4 regions of the Vibrio sp. KUL78 genome follow, and region 1 is predicted to be linked to each of the others. Evidence: predicted binding sites of a transcription regulator. Region 1 holds the regulator's gene; each other region holds the start of a gene.
What was found. Region 1 encodes CRP, which controls carbon source genes, mostly activating them, when cyclic AMP is high. Its sites were predicted from a motif close to TGTGANNNNNNTCACA; they were not measured.

Region 2: a site for CRP is predicted at 2,808-2,823, ahead of ectA (diaminobutyrate acetyltransferase). Genes of this name have one in related genera too.
Region 3: a site for CRP is predicted at 2,111-2,126, ahead of deoD (purine-nucleoside phosphorylase). Genes of this name have one in related genera too.
Region 4: a site for CRP is predicted at 2,247-2,262, ahead of mlc (sugar metabolism global transcriptional regulator Mlc). Genes of this name have one in related genera too.

What each region holds. Positions count from the first base shown of each region.
Region 1 covers NZ_AP045837.1:3,242,615-3,247,141, reverse strand. The annotation lists partial or broken gene astD (succinylglutamate-semialdehyde dehydrogenase) at 1-973, shown strand, start outside; gene AC6I8Y_RS15115 (DUF1338 domain-containing protein) at 984-1,775, shown strand; gene crp (cAMP-activated global transcriptional regulator CRP) at 1,849-2,481, opposite strand; gene AC6I8Y_RS15105 (phosphoribulokinase) at 2,725-3,594, opposite strand; gene AC6I8Y_RS15100 (YheU family protein) at 3,722-3,934, opposite strand; gene AC6I8Y_RS15095 (hydrolase) at 4,008-4,527, opposite strand, start outside.
Region 2 covers NZ_AP045838.1:522,412-526,938, forward strand. The annotation lists gene AC6I8Y_RS18990 (aspartate kinase) at 1-397, opposite strand, end outside; gene AC6I8Y_RS18995 (ectoine synthase) at 446-832, opposite strand; gene ectB (diaminobutyrate--2-oxoglutarate transaminase) at 845-2,110, opposite strand; gene ectA (diaminobutyrate acetyltransferase) at 2,134-2,685, opposite strand; gene AC6I8Y_RS19010 (tetratricopeptide repeat protein) at 2,950-3,825, shown strand; gene AC6I8Y_RS19015 (Solitary outer membrane autotransporter beta-barrel domain) at 3,999-4,527, opposite strand, start outside.
Region 3 covers NZ_AP045838.1:1,878,946-1,883,472, reverse strand. The annotation lists gene phrB (deoxyribodipyrimidine photo-lyase) at 1-118, opposite strand, end outside; gene AC6I8Y_RS24790 (MerR family transcriptional regulator) at 115-921, opposite strand; gene AC6I8Y_RS24785 (YbgA family protein) at 911-1,861, opposite strand; gene deoD (purine-nucleoside phosphorylase) at 2,213-2,923, shown strand; partial or broken gene AC6I8Y_RS24775 (transposase) at 3,048-4,527, shown strand, end outside.
Region 4 covers NZ_AP045837.1:2,381,202-2,385,728, forward strand. The annotation lists partial or broken gene AC6I8Y_RS11050 (chemotaxis protein CheV) at 1-834, opposite strand, end outside; gene mlc (sugar metabolism global transcriptional regulator Mlc) at 954-2,171, opposite strand; gene AC6I8Y_RS11060 (patatin-like phospholipase family protein) at 2,420-3,607, opposite strand; gene cydH (cytochrome bd-I oxidase subunit CydH) at 3,632-3,721, opposite strand; gene AC6I8Y_RS11070 (outer membrane protein) at 3,872-4,459, shown strand; gene hisIE (bifunctional phosphoribosyl-AMP cyclohydrolase/phosphoribosyl-ATP diphosphatase HisIE) at 4,524-4,527, opposite strand, start outside.

The sequences.
Region 1 (4,527 bases):
AACACGGTAGTCTTTAAGCCTTCAGAGCAAACGCCACTGGTGGGTGAAATAGCGATGAAAATGTGGGAAGAGGTAGGACTGCCTGCCGGTGTCATTAACCTGGTTCAAGGTGGTAAAGAAACCGGTATTGCTCTTGCTGATTCAAAGGGCATCGATGGCGTGTTGTTTACGGGTAGTGCTAATACAGGTCATATTCTTCATCGTCAATTTGCTGGTCAACCTGGAAAGATGCTGGCGCTTGAGATGGGCGGTAACAACCCACTTGTTGTCAGTGAAGCGTTTGGTGATATTGATGCAGCGGTGTACACCATTTTGCAATCAGCCTACATCAGTGCCGGACAGCGTTGTACCTGCGCACGACGCCTTTATGTGCCATTTGGTGAAAAAGGTGATCAATTAGTAGAAAGCTTAGTGTCAGCCATTAAGAAGATTCGCATTGATGAGCCGTTTGCAGAGCCAGCGCCATTTATGGGACCGCAGATCTCAGAGCAGGCCGCTGACCATATTATTGCAGCGCAAGCTGAACTGGTGAAGCTGGGCGGTAAGAGCTTAGTCGAAGCAAAACGCTTGAATGCGGCGTTCGTAACCCCCAGCACTACTAGATGCGACAGATATCGCTGAGCTTCCTGATGAAGAGTACTTTGGGCCGCTGCTACAACTGGTGCGCTACGAGACCCTAGAGCAAGCGGTAGAACTGGCTAACGACACTCGATTTGGTCTATCGGCAGGTCTTATCTCAGAGCGCGATGAGGAGTGGCAATACTTCACAGACCACATCCGAGCAGGCATTGTAAACCGTAACCGTCAGCTCACGGGCGCGAGCGGTGATGCGCCATTTGGTGGCCCAGGTGCTTCTGGTAACCTTCGCCCAAGTGCGTTCTACGCAGCGGATTACTGTGCTTACCCTATGGCATCAATGGAAGGCGATAACACCGTTCTTCCTGCGACCTTGAGCCCTGGCATCGAACTATAAGGAGTGGGTTATGACTGTTGACGCGTTATTTGACCATTTGTGGCAAGACTACATTACTCGCTTATGTCCTTCAGCTCACAAGGTTCATGACTTGCTGAGAGAAGATGAGTCTCTCATCAATGACCATATTGCTCTGCGAACCTTTAATGTCGCACCGCTCGGTATCGACACGCTGGCTAAGCCGTTTCTAGACCTTGGTTACGAGGTGAGTGGCCATTACGATTTTGAATCCAAAAAGCTGACCGCGATTCACCTAGAACATAGCAATGCTCTGCTTCCTAAGGTGTTTATCAGCGAATTGCGAGTGGAAGAGTGCTCTCAATCGCTACAAGATATCGTGGCTAAGCTAGTGGCGCAGGTGGACAGTGCTAAGCTAACTTCTGCTGAGTTCTTATATGGTGGCCGCTTGTGGGATCTAAGCTATCAAGACTTCCAAACACTGGCGCAAGAAAGTGAGTACGCTTCATGGCTTGCCGCTCATGGTTATGGCGCGAATCACTTTACGGTGAGCGTGAACCAGCTTGATCGCTTTGCAGAGGTTGTTGGCGTAAACCAGCACCTTCGTGATGCAGGATTTGCGATAAATGAATCGGGTGGCGAGGTAAAAGGCTCACCAGAGGTTCTTTTGGAGCAATCCTCGACGATGGCAGACAAAGTGTCCGTGGCATTTACTGATGGTGACCAGGTGATTCCTGGTGGCTTCTATGAGTTTGCCAAGCGTTACCAGCTAGCCGATGGCAGTTACTATCAAGGTTTTGTTGCTGCATCGGCGGACAAAATTTTTGAGAGTACGCATCAGTAGTCTCCAAAAATAACAAACCCCAAAAATAAAAAAAGCCACCTGAAGGTGGCTTTTTAAATCTTGCGACGCGCTCTTAACGAGTACCGTAAACCACGATAGTCTTACCGTGTGCAGAAATCAGGTTCTGCTCTTCTAGCATCTTAAGAATACGACCTACTGTCTCACGAGAACAACCAACGATTTGGCCAATCTCTTGACGAGTGATCTTGATTTGCATGCCGTCTGGGTGAGTCATTGCATCTGGTTGCTTCGCTAGGTTTAGTAGCGTCTGTGCAATACGACCCGTTACGTCTAGGAACGCTAGGTCACCTACTTTTTGGCTAGTCACTTGTAGACGACTTGCCATCTGAGCAGATAAGCGCATTAGAATGTCTGGGTTAACTTGGATAAGCTGACGGAACTTCTTGAATGAGATTTCCGCAACTTCACAAGGTGATTTTGCTCGTACCCATGCTGTACGTTCTTGGTCTTCTTCGAACAGGCCTAGTTCACCAATGAAGTCACCTTGGTTAAGGTAAGACAAGATCATCTCTTTGCCTTCTTCATCTTTGATAAGTACCGCTACAGAACCTTTTACGATGTAGTAAAGCGTCTCTGCTTTCTCGCCCGCGTGGATAAGCGTGCTCTTCGATGGATACTTGTGAATGTGGCAGTGTGAAAGGAACCACTCTAACGTTGGGTCGGTTTGAGGTTTACCTAGAACCATATATCTTACTTCCTCTGCAGGGTATGCTTGCTGCTTTCCATATTTGTTAGCAAGCCCGTTTGTTAAGACTTACTAGCATAAAAGCACTTTGAAGATGGCGCAAGCGATCTTCTGTTTCAAAGAAATAGTATCCTTTTTTGCGCCACTTTTCTTGATTTTAATCGTGTCATAAGCCCATTTATCTATACAAAACTGTGCACATGATCACGGTATAAAAAATCATCGAGATTCGGCTCACAAAACCTAACCTATTTTGCCGGTTTCTATGAGCTGTTGAAGTATTGGTCTGACGATTAATTCCATCGCAAAACTCATCTTACCCCCTGGGACCACTATGGTGTTGTGGCGAGACATAAATGAGCCATCAATCATGGCGAGCAGGTAAGGGAAATCGACGTTCTTGATACCACGCAGGCGAATCACCACAAAACTCTCATCCAAACTCGGAATGCCTTTGGCGTTGAGCGGGTTGGAGGTATCGACGGTTGGCACGCGCTGGAAGTTAATGTGAGTGCGCGAAAACTGTGGCGTGATATAGCTTAAGTAGTCATCCATTGAGCGAACAATCGAATCGGTGACCGCCTCTCTTGAGTGGCCGCGATCGCGGGTATCTCGGACAAACTTTTGAATCCACTCAAGGTTAACGATAGGCACCATGCCAATGAGTAGGTCAACGTGCTGAGCGGCATTCACATCACCGTCGACGACGCCGCCATGCAGGCCTTCGTAAAACAGTACATCGCTATTTTCTGGCAGGTCTTGCCATGGGGTAAAGGTGCCTGGCATTTGGTTGTAGGGTACGGCTTCATCAAAGGTATGCAGGTAGCGGCGAAACTGACCTGTACCATTTTGCCCATAGTTGCGAAAAAACTCTTCTAGGGCGGGGAAGTCGTTGGCTTGAGGCCCAAAGTAACTGATGTGTTTACCTTGCTCTTTCGCCTTGCGGATCTCGATATCCATCTCTGGACGCGTAAAGCGGTGAAAACTGTCACCTTCAATAAACGCAGGCTTGACGCTCATCATGTTGAACATCTTGCGGAATGCTTCTGACGTTGTTGTCGTTCCAGCTCCAGAGGAGCCCGTTACAGCAATGATCGGGTGTTTTGCTGACATAACACTTCCTGTGTATTTGTAATTGTCGTTATAAATTTGCTAACTCACATAAGGAGTTAGACCTTGTGGGCCAATTTCAGTTCAATAGCCTTTCAATATAGCAGCTACTTACGTCGCTACCGAAAAATTACAGCGAGCGACGAGATTTAATGTCGACGGTCTCGTGCAGCTCAGAGAACACGATGACGGCTTCACCGCTTTCGAGTTGGTTGCGAACATGGCGAACCTTGTCGTCTAGCGACACTTCCGACTCACCATAGTCGGTGCCTTCTCGCAGCACGAACTCTTTAATAAGGTTATCCAGCGTATCTGCGTCAATTTGTTGCCATGGGATGATCATAAATACCTCTCAATTCTATGACCGCACGATTATACCACTGCTGATTCACAAAGGGAGTGGTTGCTCTTTTTGGCTAGTCAATCAGATGCTGGTAATAACTTGGCAGGGTCTCTTCTAACCAAAAACGCGGGCGCCTGAGACTGCCAGTCATAAAACCGACATGACCACCACGTTCAAGCAATTGGTAGTCGATATGGTTTGGAAGTGTAAAGTTTGGAATGACCTCGTGTGTCATAAAGGGGTCATCCTTGGCATGAATAAACTGAGTCGGTACCGTGATTTCTCGTAGGCGAGGTAGACCAGAGCAGCGCTGATAATAGTCATCGGCATCTTTGAATCCATGCAGAGGTGCTGTGATCAAATCATCGAACTCGTAGAGTTTTTTCATGTTCTTGATGCGCTCTTCGGTCAGCCCGAGGACTTCGCTCAGTAGATGGAGTTTGTTAAGCGCATTCTTTTTCATTGAGCTGAGCAGGTAAGAGCGATAGACCTTAGAGAAGCCTTGCTCTATACGTCTTGCGCACGCTGCGAGGTCGAGCGGGGCAGAGATGACGGTTGCGCCATTCAGCTTAGTATCATCACCATAGTGCGCA
Region 2 (4,527 bases), on a different replicon from region 1:
AATTGCTGAGGTCAAACTGACCATATTGGCACACCTCTAATAGATGCATGATACAACGTCTAGCTTCGGAAGCGCGAGAGCGGATAAACTTGTCTGCTGCCATCCGGTCCATCGGATCGGCAAACATATGGTCATTGGTCAACAGCATGCGTTGCTCAACGGTGTCCAATTCGTTAATCCAGCGCTCATCACCACTTGCAACTAAAGAGTAAACTCCGGGTTTGCCGGTTCTTTTACACTCCAGTAAGGAATCTGTGAGCCCGCCGTACGCAGATACGACGAAAACCCGATTGTAAAGAGAGCCCTCTGTCGCAGGGCGAAGGAGAATGTTGTCCAGAACGGTGTCAAATGCGGACATTGATGTACCGCCGATTTTCTCTACGGTATAAGTAGTCATAATTAGCCTATTTTGTAGTTTATTGGGATAAAGATGAAATGTTTTCGCTCAGTCAACGAGGGGGTAAACCCCGTTTTCATCATGAGTTTCTTTCCCAGTAATTGGCGGATTGAACACACAGGCCATGACCATTTCCTTCCCCTTATTTGCCTTGAGAAAATGTTCATCGTGCTTATCCAAGACATAAAGTGTTCCCGGTTTTATTGAATAAGTCTCACCGCCTACGATCTCAATTTCTCCCTCACCTTGAATACAGTACACTGACTCCAGATGATTCTTGTAGTGAATGTGCGTGGTTGTGTCCGCGTAAATAGTCGTGATGTGGAACGAAAAACCCATGTTGTCATCTTTGAGTATCATCCTCAAACTTTCCCAAGTCTCAGACGCTACGCGTCTCTCGCTATCACGACACTGCTCTAATGTTCTAACTATCATGATTTTCCCCCGTTATGATGCGTTTTTGTAGTGCTTGGCAATGACAGAGTTAAACGCGGACTCAAACCGATTTAATCCTTCCTCCAGCTCTTCCGCCGTTATGGTTAGAGGGCAAAAGAACTTGACGACCTCATCATTTGGACCGGCAGTTTCAATCACCAAACCTTCTTCAAAACAGGCTGTGGACACCTCTTTTGCCAAACGTTCTGAGTGAAACTCAATGCCCTGCATCAAGCCCTTACCTTTTCTTCGAATCACATAGTTTGGGAAACGCTCCAGTAATCGATCAATGAAACTTGCGATGGTCTTGGCGTGTCCGCCGATGTGCTGTGAAAACTGGTCATCAAGCCAATAGGTTTCTATCGCTTTGGCCGCCGTGACAAAGGCGTGATTATTGCCTCTAAAGGTGCCGTTGTGCTCGCCGGGTTTCCAAATATCGAGATGTGGTTTCAACAACACAACCGCCAACGGTAAACCATAGCCCGAGAGAGACTTTGATAGCGTAACAATGTCAGGCTTTATTCCTGAGGTTTCGAAACTAAAGAACGTACCGGTTCGGCCACAACCCGCCTGAATGTCGTCCACAATGAGCAGTACATCATTTTCTTTGCATATCTCAGCTAGTCGCGAGAGCCACTTATCTGATGCGACATTAAGCCCACCTTCCCCTTGAACCGCCTCGACTAAAACAGCAGCAGGCTTGTCCAAGCCAGAAGAGTTATCGGCGAGCATGGTACTGAGTAGTTTTAACCCATCGATGTCAGCGTAACCTTCAAACGGCAGACGCGTGACATTGGCTAACCCTGTACCGGCGCCATTTCGATGGTGTTGGTTGCCTGTTGCGGCAAGCGCTCCGCTGGTGCAACCATGGAAGCCGTTAGTAAATGCCACAATGTTGCTACGCCCAGTTACATTTCGTGCAAGTTTTAAAGCTGCCTCGACGGCATTAGTACCAGTCGGTCCGGTAAACTGAACTTTGTAAATGAGCCCTCTCGGCTGCAGAATGTGCTGCTTTAATGCCAGCAAAAAGTCTGCTTTCGCGTTGGAGTGCAGATCAAGACCATGGGTGAGGCCATCTTTTTCGATGTAATCAAGCAGTGCCAATTTCATCACTGGATTATTGTGCCCATAGTTCAATGAACCTGCGCCAGAAAGAAAGTCGAGATACTTGTCACCCGTATCAGTTTCAAGCCAGCTACCTTTAGCTTTGTGAAAAATGACCGGAAAGTGGTTTGAGTATGAGCGAACGTTGGATTCTTGCTTGTTAAAAATATCCATAATAAGTGCTGTAGTTATCTCCTTTAGTGAGTGTTTTTAAGTAAGATTCGATAGAGATGTTCGGTTTCGTGTTGACCTTCAAAATGTACGTCATGATCGAGGAAGACTGAGACATTCCCCTGCTCCCCTTTCTCTTTTTCAATCCCACGAAACAGTGACCAAGACGCTAGATTGTCTTCCGTAATGGTGGTTTCTATCGCGTTGATTGAATGAAGGTTCTCGCGTTCCAAAAGACGACTAAGCATCTTCTTAGCAACGCCTTGACCTCGAAAATCGCGATCAACCACGACCTGCCATATGAACAACGTACTTGGCTGGTTCGGTTTCAAATAACCCGACACAAAACCAGCGAGGCGACCTTTGTAAAAAGCAGCAATCGATGTGTCTTGGAAATGTATTGCCTGTAGAAAATTGCAATACGTTGAGTTGTCATCCAGCGCTTCGGTCTGTGCCACCAGCTTGTTAACCTTCAAGCCATCCTCGGCACTTGGTGCTTGTAAACGCCAGAGCTGCTCATTTTGATCCGTTTCCGTATCAACCAAACCCTGTTTGATAGCCTTGTTAGTAAACTGCATCCCACCCTCAATTTGGTTAGTGCTCTAATGTTTTTGATTACTAAATACTTCGTACACTAAGCATTTAGATAAATCATTATGACTGCTTTATTGCGCATAAAATCAAACGAAAACATGAAAAACGTGACGCAAGTCACACTTTTTAAACTAGAAATAATACTTAGATGTCTAAGTAATTTCGAGATGTTACGATCACGCGAGCATTGTGCTAAACAAACACCTGACTATAGTAAAACTAACTAAACACAAAACCGGGAAGAAGAGATGAGATTACTCTTGATAACAATAATGCTAACGCTCCTTTGGCAAGGTCCGGCTCTGGCACAATCCACAAAATACTCTGATTCTGAATTGCTTGATCGCCCCCTGATGGAGCGATACATACTCGATGAACTCAAATCACTAAGACAAGACCAACAAGAACTTGAGAAAAGACTAGTCGTTCAAATCACTGACCGAGAGCTAGCAGTGGCTGATAAGTCACTGAACTACGCCAATGTCACTGTCACCTACTTCTTCTACATCATTGCTGGCGTAGCTTCTTTAATCGCGTTTGTTGGATGGCAATCACTGCGTGAATTTAAGAACAACACGAAAGAAATGGCAGACAAAAGGCTCGACGCTATTGCGAGCGAATATGAAAAGAAATTTAGTGCGCTAGAACGAGATCTGAAGCGAAAGACTAGAATCATCAGCGAGAACAACAAAGAGATTGAGCGAATCAATGAGATACATAACCTTTGGTTGAGGGCTCAGAGTATGCCAACCGCTGAGCAGCGTATCGATGTCTACGATGAAATCTTAACGATTCGCCCCGGAGATCTTGAAGCACTCACCTATAAGGCTGATGCTGCTATGGAAATTAGAGAATATCACTGGGCACTCAGTCTATGTAATCGCGTCCTCGACTTAGACAACACCAATGGCCCTGCACTCTATCAGCGAGCCTGCGCGTATTCTCGCCTTGGTGTTGAAGAACAAGCGATAGAAGATTTAGAGCTTGCTATTGAAGCGAGTCCATCGATTCGAGAATTGATCAACACAGAACCCGATTTGGAAGGACTTCACGGTAATCCGAGATTTGATGCGCTATTAGAACAAACGAACCTATTAGAGGGACATGGTCAGAAGGGCAACTAGTGCTAAATTGAACAGTGTCCATGAAGAAGCGATTAATAGAGGTGGTTAGTCGAACGACATGACACTGTCCAGTTTGTTGTTTCAACGTTGACCAAAGCCGTATCACCCAAAACTTACATTTGTTGGTAAAGCTCTTAGAACGAGGTGGGCTACTAAGTGATCATATTTGAAGCTCACTTATTGTAGTAGAGTGAAATACTCCCTCCGCGAAGAGAAGAGCCGTAGTTCAAGTTGATACCTACTCCGACATTTTCCACCCAGTCTAGGTCTACTGGGTTATTGAACAGCCAACCAACTGACATCTCGTAGTAATGATTGGTAGAGAGTTCGCTCTGGAGGTCCTTTGATAAGTCGACACGCTTCAAACCGATAAAGGGAGTACTAGAGCCATCGAAGTAATCTCGACTCCAAGTAAGCTGGTTTGTTACATACCAACCCATAGGTTCACTGATATGCCCCTGATTGGCGTGTCCCCAAGCATAACCTCGAAAATAACTCCAGGTTGATGCAAGCGCCCAATCCCCCCAAGCCACCGGAACATCGTACTCAAAGCGCACAGAGGGCTCAACAATGGTCGACCATGCTGAAGTATTAAAAAGGCTACCATCAAAAAAAACTTCAATGCTCTCAGACTGGATGCTATTAGCCGAAAATTGATTACTGTAATGCATAAAATGATTGTTAATCTTGGACGTTACGCTG
Region 3 (4,527 bases), on a different replicon from region 1:
CCCATTGTTTAGGAGTAACCATATAACAGCCAATAACAGGCGTGGTTCCATCTATCGCTTCAATGAGGGCAGTGTTATCAATCGCCCTTAGGTCACGGTTAAACAACACCAATCTCATGTTTCAATACTCTCTTTATCTTCTAATAGATGTTCTATTACAGGTGACAGCTTCCACACGACGCCACCTTTTTCTCTTTGAATGCGAATCGATTCAAGCTGCTTTTCAGACAAAGACTTTTCTGCGAACAACTGAACCGAACCAAAGCTCGCAGGATCGGACTGAAGTACCGATAAATCTTCGACACCATCCAGAAAGGTAACACTGCCCCCCTGTTCTGCAAGCTTGGCGTAATTGAGCCAAGCAAAGGGGTTTCCTGCTACGTCCATACTGACAAACAGAACAGACTCGGGCTTTTTGCGCTTGGAATCTAACGTCGACATCACTGCAAGTTTCTGAACAAGAGACGTGCGGAACAGAGATAGCTGTATGGCTTTTGGCCCCACTTTCAAAAACTCTGCAGCGTTAAGCACTGGGACCACGAATTTGCTCTCAACTATTTCAAGAGGGTACTCTTTCAATACGACAGTCAAAATCTTGTCTACCTTGTTTCCATTCAAGTGGCTTAACGCATCCAACATCTCAGACACTTCTTCTAACTGCTCAGTCTCAATATTGGCTCGAAAGAGTGTGTCAGAGTCGAGCAACGATTTGACCTTGCCTATAGAAACGCCCTTGCTGAGCCAACCTTGTATGGTATTGATACGCTCAACGTCCTCCGGCGTGTAGAGCCTATGACCTTTTTCGGTACGCTGAGGCTGAATCAAGTTATATCTGCGCTGCCACGCTCGCAAGGTGACGGGCTTTACACCCGTTAAATCGGCGACTTCTCGGATCGCATATAAAGTTTCATTACAAGCCATACCTTAGACGCATCTCCTCTGGGTGTGGTTGCAAAAACTGCTGCTGCGCCAAGTATTCATCTGGATACGCATTGAGGTAGTGTTTCAGCAGCGTAAGTGGAGCAAGAACAGGAAGTATGCCCGTACGATAGTCGTCTATTACCGTCGCAAGCTCTGCTTTTTCAGCTTTGGTGAGCGAGCGTTTGAAGTAGCCTTGGATGTGCATAAGAACGTTGGTTACGTTTTTACGGCTTGCACGATTCTTAAGACCCTCCATCAATCCGAGGCGGTAAGCTTGATAAAACTCTTCAGGGCTATAATCGGCTTGATTCGCCACCAATCTACCTAACTCCTTGTAAGAGGCAGGGTCATGCGCCATAAGTGTCAGCTTGTATCGTGAGTGAAACGCAACGATTTTACCTGCAGTTGGTTCCCCCTCCATTGATTTGTAGAAGTCATTCAGGCCGTATACGCGCGATATAAAGTTTTCTTTCAATATAGGGTCATTTAGCCTGCCATCTTCTTCTACTGGCAGCCAAGGCATAGTCTCCATCAAGTGTTTTGTATACAAGCCAACGCCATCGGTTGATGCGTGACCATTTGAATAGACCTTCACACGCTCCATACCGCAACTTGGCGATTTCGCGCACACGATGTAGCCGCACATCTCGGTGTCTTTGAGTTCATCGACCTTACCTCGGGTGAATTGCATCATGCCATCGGTGTAGTCTTTCGAAGCGTCTTTTGTTTCAACTAGAATAATGCGCTCTTCCTCACTCATTAATCGAATCGTAGGACGTGGAACAGACAGTCCCATTCCCACCTCCGGGCACACGGATACAAAGTCAAAATAGTCACGAAGTTCTTTGTTTACGTACGTGCTTTGCTTATGACCTGAATCAAATCGAACCTTTTCACCTAAAAGACAGGAACTGATACCCACTTTAATTTTGTCACCCATTGCCATCTCCCTATTCTTATCGCTCTTGCTAACGTTGTACAAAAAATATCTATGTATAATTATTAGACTACTTTGGAATGTGATACAAAAAATTGTTTTGTACAATTATATGGAGAGGGGAAGCGATTGGTTCACATCGAGATGAGAAATAACTCGCCATCGCTGTTAGTTGCAGAAAAATCGATTGCCCTACCGCTTTCAACACATTTAGTTATCATCATGTCATTATCTTCTCCTTACAGATAAAACTGTGACTAAACTCTCATAGAACCCTTACACCAAGCGCTAGAATCACCCACAACAACGAACGACACGTTCAACAATATTAGTTAAAACTTTAGGAGTGACTCCATGGCAACCCCACATATCAATGCAAAACCAGGTGATTTCGCAGAAACTGTCCTAATGCCAGGCGACCCACTTCGTGCTCAATACATCGCTGAAACCTTCCTAGAAGACGTTGAGAAGGTGTGCGATGTTCGTAACATGTTCGGTTACACCGGTACTTATAAAGGTCAACGCGTGTCCGTTATGGGTCACGGTATGGGTATCCCGTCATGCTGCATTTACGTTCATGAGTTGATCAAAGACTACGGTGTAAAAAACGTTATTCGCGTGGGTAGTTGTGGCGCTGTGCGTGACGATGTAAACCTAATGGACGTTGTAATCGGTATGGGTGCTTCTACTGATTCTAAAGTGAACCGCATTCGCTTCAACGATCACGATTTCGCAGCCATCGCAGACTTTGGCTTACTAGAAGAAGCGGTTAAGCAAGCTCGCCTTCAAGAAGTACCAGTAAAAGTGGGTAACATTTTCTCTGCAGACCTGTTCTACACTCCAGAAGCTGATATCTTCGACAAAATGAAGCATCTAGGTATTCTTGGTGTTGATATGGAAGCCGCAGGCATCTACGGCGTTGCTGCTGACCTAGGTGCAAAAGCACTGACCGTACTTACTGTTTCTGACCACATCATTCGTGGTGAAAAACTAAGCTCTGAAGATCGTCAAAAATCATTCAACGATATGATGGTCGTCGCGCTAGAAACAGCGATTAACCTGTAATCAGAAAATGCCAGCTCTTAGCCTGAAATGAGCTGGCTTTTTTCTAACTGGATAACGATAAAGCGTACTGCGAGATAATCACTGAGTTGAATCCGCGGTACGAAACAAACCATAGGGGGTGAACGTGTCAGAAGGCAGACTGCCGATGGCCGCAGAAGGGTTACAGCTCAATTTTTGTAAAACATTGGCGTGTGACAATTTTGGACTAAGTGATGCAAACCTCTATATCCTGCAGCACAGTAACCCTAAACGGCCAGCGATGGTATGCCGCGAGTGTGGCGCGTTTCCCCCCCTACTTAACAACCAAGAAGTTCTCAATGAGCTTAAGCGGTTGAAACTTCATCATCATGAAGGACTCCTTCATGCAAAGACCCTCAATGCGAACATTTTGGGCTCTCTGTTCATACCCACAAAGATCGTTACCACTCGTTTGGTTTTAGTGGTGATCGTCAACGCTACCGCTGCAAAGCTTGTCAGGTACCTTTGTTGATAAATGGTCTGGAAGTAACAAGAAACTGAGCTTTCAAGAGTCGCTTTTAGGGCTGCTTTTCACCGGATATTCCGTTCGTGAGATTTGTCGTAAGTTAGATATTAATCCAAAGACTTTCTACGATCACATTGATCAAATCGCGAGTCGTTGCCGGCGTAAACTCGCGGATATTGACGGTCGCTGGATAAAACATGCCGATACTTTTGAACTTGCATCGCATTACCGTGCACTGCAACCACAAAGTAACAATGGTGTTTTTTGGTTTGCTACCTGTGATGCTAAATCGGGGTATGTGCTTTGCCAGCACACGAACTATTCTGCAAGTAATGCCACAGACGCGTTAGAAGATCATGACGCATACGCTGTAAATGCTCAGATTGTTCCGAAAAGCTATAGCGCAGAAACCAACCATGAGATTTCAGCATCAGCGTCCGATTTAAAGGCACGCATTGACCTCACCTATCAAAACATTCTGGCAAGAAGCAATGTTGAGGATCCTTTGGGGAATTACGCGCGTTTTTCCTACCCTGCGGTGGGGTCGCTCATTCGCGCACCTTATACTTCCTATGCACACTATTTGCTGATTCTAGAGTCACTGTTCGAGGAAAACTCAGACGGCAATAAACGTATTACTCTCTACATGCCCCAAGATCCTGTACTTCGTTCTGCTGCGCTCAGCGTTTTCTTAAAGCAGATTCAAAGTAATCATGTCGAACTCATGTATGTAGAGCAAGACGACCAATGGCAAGATGGTGAAACTTCCGAGCTTGTGGATGTGGTGTTAATGGGGTGGTGGAGAGATCGCTGGGCAGTCACTCATCAGAGCACGGGAGCAAGCAAAGGCGTTTGCTACCTAGCTGGTAGCAACCCTAATGTCTCATACTGGCTACAAACTGCAAACACCCTGCAAGTCAGTTTCTATCAGGATAGATTCCAGCTATTGTTTGAGAGCTTCGTTAATGAGCCCAGAAGAAAGCTAAGACCTGCTGGAATACATCCCCTTCTGGATATCTTCCGAGCTTGGCACAACTTATGTTATCAAGATAAGCAAGGATTGACGGCTGCTCAGAGGCTTGGCGTCACCGACGCTCCGATGACGCTTCGCTGTCTACTT
Region 4 (4,527 bases), 860 kb from region 1:
TGAAGCTACCACTTAATGAGGTGTTGAGAGTAATATACAGATCTTTCATTCGAGGGTCGCTGCGGACCTCGTGAGTCAGCTTATAGCCGTCCATCTCTGGCATTTCAGCGTCAGTAATCATCATCAAGAGTTCGCTGCAAACATCAATGCCTTCGTCGCACCATTGCTTTAGAAGGTTATAAGCCATCGCACCATCAAAACATTCAATGATTTCAACCCCTAGCTGAGCGAGCGTTGCTTTCACCTGATGACGAGCGGTAGACGAGTCGTCTACGATGAGGATCTTCTTACCTTGCAGGTGAGGGAGTAATGAACGGTCTAAGGTTTCTTCTGAGATAGCGATATCGTAATCGATGATCTCTGCTAGCACTTTTTCAACATCGATGATTTCAACTAGGCTGACGGCATCATTTTCTTCAACCTTAGTGATTGCCGTGAGATAGTTAGCTCGCCCAACAGTTCGAGGAGGAGGCTGAATTTCTGTCCAAGCAGTATTAACAATGTTCTTTACTTCACCAACCAAGAACCCTTGAACCGAGCGGTTGTATTCCGTAACGATAAGATTTTGATCGCCTTCTTCGTTCAATGTTGGAAATCCAATTGCACGTCGAAGGTCGATGACTGGCAGTGATTCTCCACGTAATGAAGCAACACCGCGAATGCTAGGATGTGAGCCAGGAAGTTGTGTCAAAGGTGGCAGCTTAAGTACCTCTTTGACCTTAAAGACATTAATAGCAAGGTCTGTCGGCTGTTAAGGGTAAACATTAACAGCTCAAGTCTATTTTCACCCACAAGTTGGGTACGCTGGTCGACAGAACTCAATACGCTCGACATTAGGCTTCCTTGGCATAAACAATAACTGATTTCTTATCTCATGTTATCGGCAGGAAGCACAAGAAGTTTACTGACTTTCACAACAAAAGTATGACCGTCAGCAAAGAGTGTGAAAAGCTTTATCCTTCAATGACTTTCATTAATAGAAGCCCATCATAAAGCGCTTGCTTAACCAAAGCAGCACCGGGCATAGTCGCTTGTTTGTAGAAACGAGACTCGACCAACTGAAGATCTTCCGTGTAGACAGGGAGGCTCTGTTCAGAGATACAGCGCTCTATTGCCGGGTAGAGAATGTCTTTCGCTTGGTTTATCACACCACCAATCAACACCTTTTCTGGGTTAAATAAATTGATGACGATAGCGATAGCGCTACCAAGATGCTCGCCTAGCTTTTCAATGACGTTGATAGCAAGCGCATCCCCTTTAACAGCGGCTTCGCAAATTGCTTCAACAGAGATGCCCTCATACTCTGACAGAATTGAGGCCTCTCCGCGAGCCAAGCGCTTTGTGACCTCATCACGAATAGCTTGTGAGCTTGCGACAGTCTCAAGACAACCCTTATTGCCACAGTGGCAATCTTCACCCTGGCGGTTTATCTGAATATGACCCAGCTCACCGATGTTGCCATGTCGGCCTTGTAAGACACGACCATCAAGAATGATGCCTGCACCTAGACCGTGGTGAATGGAAATAAGTACAGAGTTGTCACAGTCTTGAGAGTGACCGAAAAGGTTTTCTGCCAATGCCCAAGCGCGAGTATCGTTAGCCACAAATACCGGTAGCCCTGTTGCCTTAAAGATTTCTTCAGCAACATTTAGATTCTTCACATTGTAGTGCGGCATTTGCAACACAACACCTTGATCAGAATTCACCAACCCTGGCAGGGTCAGTGCGATACTTGTCACACGGTCAAGCTGCTCGCTATAGCTTTCAAAAAACTCTTCAATCTCATAAAGCAATCGAGCCATCACGTCATCTTGGTCCACTTCGTGGACTTCGATTTTGGTGTCGATAAGAACATCACCACCCAGTTCGTGCAGTGCAATCGCGAGATAGCCTCTTCCGAGACGCATGGAGAGAAATTGCCAACCTTGGTTATTGGTTTGCAAACCAACGGCAGGTCGACCACGACTGGTCGCTTCTTGGACCGTTGTTTCGTGGATCAAATGTGCTTCGATGAGTTCTCGCGTAATCTTGGTGATACTAGCCGGTGCTAGACTACTGAGTTTAGATAGGTCGATACGCGAAATAGGCCCAAATTGGTCTATCAGTTTATACACGCGACCAGCATTGATCTGCTTAATATGATCAATGTGCCCGGGTTGAGCCATGTACATTTTGAACTCCAAAAAACAACAACCTATTAATTTTTTTACTTTGCGAAGTAATTGTGAAGCAGTTTATAGGATTGCCGTGACAAATATCACGCATATAGATGGATCTTTGGGGGGCACGTCAAGTTACGCCTGTGGCTTACATCACAGACACAGTAAGGTTTTGCTCACAATTCAACCAAAATTGTTTAACGCCTTGTTACCGAAATGGCGACTTATTTAGCTATTATTAATAAGTAAGGATAGTAAGGTTAACTCGCTTGATTAGGGCGCCAAAGATCGTTGTTGGCAGAGTTTATCTTCTTGTGTTGCTTGGCGAGATTATAGCTTTCAACGAATCGATATCCGGCATCTAAACCCACTTGATAGTCATGCAAAATATCATCGACATCACTCAATAAGGATGAGGTTTTAAGTGGTTCGTCTGGTGCAATTTGCCATATAAAGCAATCGTCTGGAGGGGTCTTGAGAAACTCGCTAGTCAGTGAGTAGGTCTGATAGTGCACCATAAGCATATCTGCCAAGCCAGAATCAAAACGGTCACCAAACAGGTGACTGAGTCGATATATGTCCCCTGCTCCAAATAACCAACGCCCACCATTGATGAGCTTAAGGTGATCGGCTTGTTTGATGGCATTCGCTTTGAGTCGCTGACCTTCAAAAAAAGCGCCCCAATCGCTAGACCACTGCTCAACTTTTTCCTGCCATTGGAGCTGGAGGCTATTCAAAGACTCTCTAAACCAAGTGGGTGACTCAGTAACGATCGGCGCATCTTCTGCTGATAAAGGGTCTTCTGATACATATTGCTCGGTGCGTATCACAATGATACTGCGACACTCTTGTCGCCATGCTTCTTGCACAGGAATGGACGCAGAAACACCCCCGTCAATAAACTCGCGACCTAGGTGCGGCACAGAGCCCTCAAATAAGGTAGGGATTGCACTGGTCGCCATCAAGACTTGATACCAGTCTTCTTGCAACATGGGTAAATAGTGATCTTTAAGGGTCGCGATGTCAGTTGTCGCGGCAAACGCCCGCCTATTGCCAATCACCCGTCTGCCCATATCTACGTCCAACTTATAGGGATAGTCGCAGATTTTATCGAGAGCCCACTTCAAATTGAGATACTGCTTGCGGCGAATAAAGCTGAAGAGGTGAAAGAACTCGGGATCAGTGGTTAAGTCGAGAATGAAAGATTTACCCAGCTCGGCTTGACGAGATAGAAAAGCACAGATGTTTAGTGCACCTGCAGATGTCCCATAAAATTCATCAAAGGGATCAAAGTTGGACATTAAGAAGGCATCCAATACACCGGATGTGAAGATACCTCTTTGTCCTCCACCTTGCGCGACGAGCGCGGTTTTGCCGTCAAGGTATTTACCAAACTGTTCGTAATCGAGCACAGTCTGGCGGTTAGTGACTATACCTGAGTTCGCCATAATATGCCGCGCTAGGGCTGCTCGTTAAGCGCCGATCGCGATAACGCCAAAAGCGATAATAGCGCTAAACGCAATAGTGACAATCGTCAATGCTACTTTTAGGTCGTATTCCATAACTCCTCCAGATGTAACTTTTCATTACCATTGTGACATGTACTACTACTATACAAATAACCGCTTCAAAATTATGGTGTTAGTGTCACACTATAATTAATGCTAGTACAACTAATGTAATTTTCGAGCTTTGGCTTGGGGGAAATTAGGATGAAACTAACGCCAATCGTGATAGGTTCTTTTGCTGCAATGTTCTGTCTTTCGGCGCAAAGCAACGTCATTGTTACACCGTTTGTCGGTTATACGCTTGGCGGTGCAGCCAAGGACGGAGAAGGAAAAAGCTATGATATTTCTCCATCCGCTAATGCAGCACTTGCTGTCGAATTCCCATTTCGTAATGGTAGGATGGGCGTCTACTACTCCAAGCAAGACTCTTCACTCGATACCTTAAATCTTGATTCAAGTATTCAATACTTACAATTTCAAAGTAGCGCCGAATATGCTTGGACCGATAAAACCTCCGGCTATATTGGTGCTGGGCTTGGGGCGTCACATACTTCCGGTGAGTGGACAAACTCTCATACTGGGTTTGCTGCAAGCATCTTTGGTGGCATGGAGTATCACATAACGAAAAACTTCGCGCTCAACGGCCAAATTAGATGGCAAGGTACAGTGGTAAGCAGTGACTCCATATCGATCTGTAACTTACCCACTGACGATCAAAGCTGTTTTATCGGGTTTAAGACCAAATGGATGAATCAATTTCAAACACAGGTTGGTTTGACGATGAGGTTTTAACGCCCCCATCAGGATTAAGCACAAAAAAAGCGAGCCAATGGCTCGCTTTCTCAATAACATGCAATTAC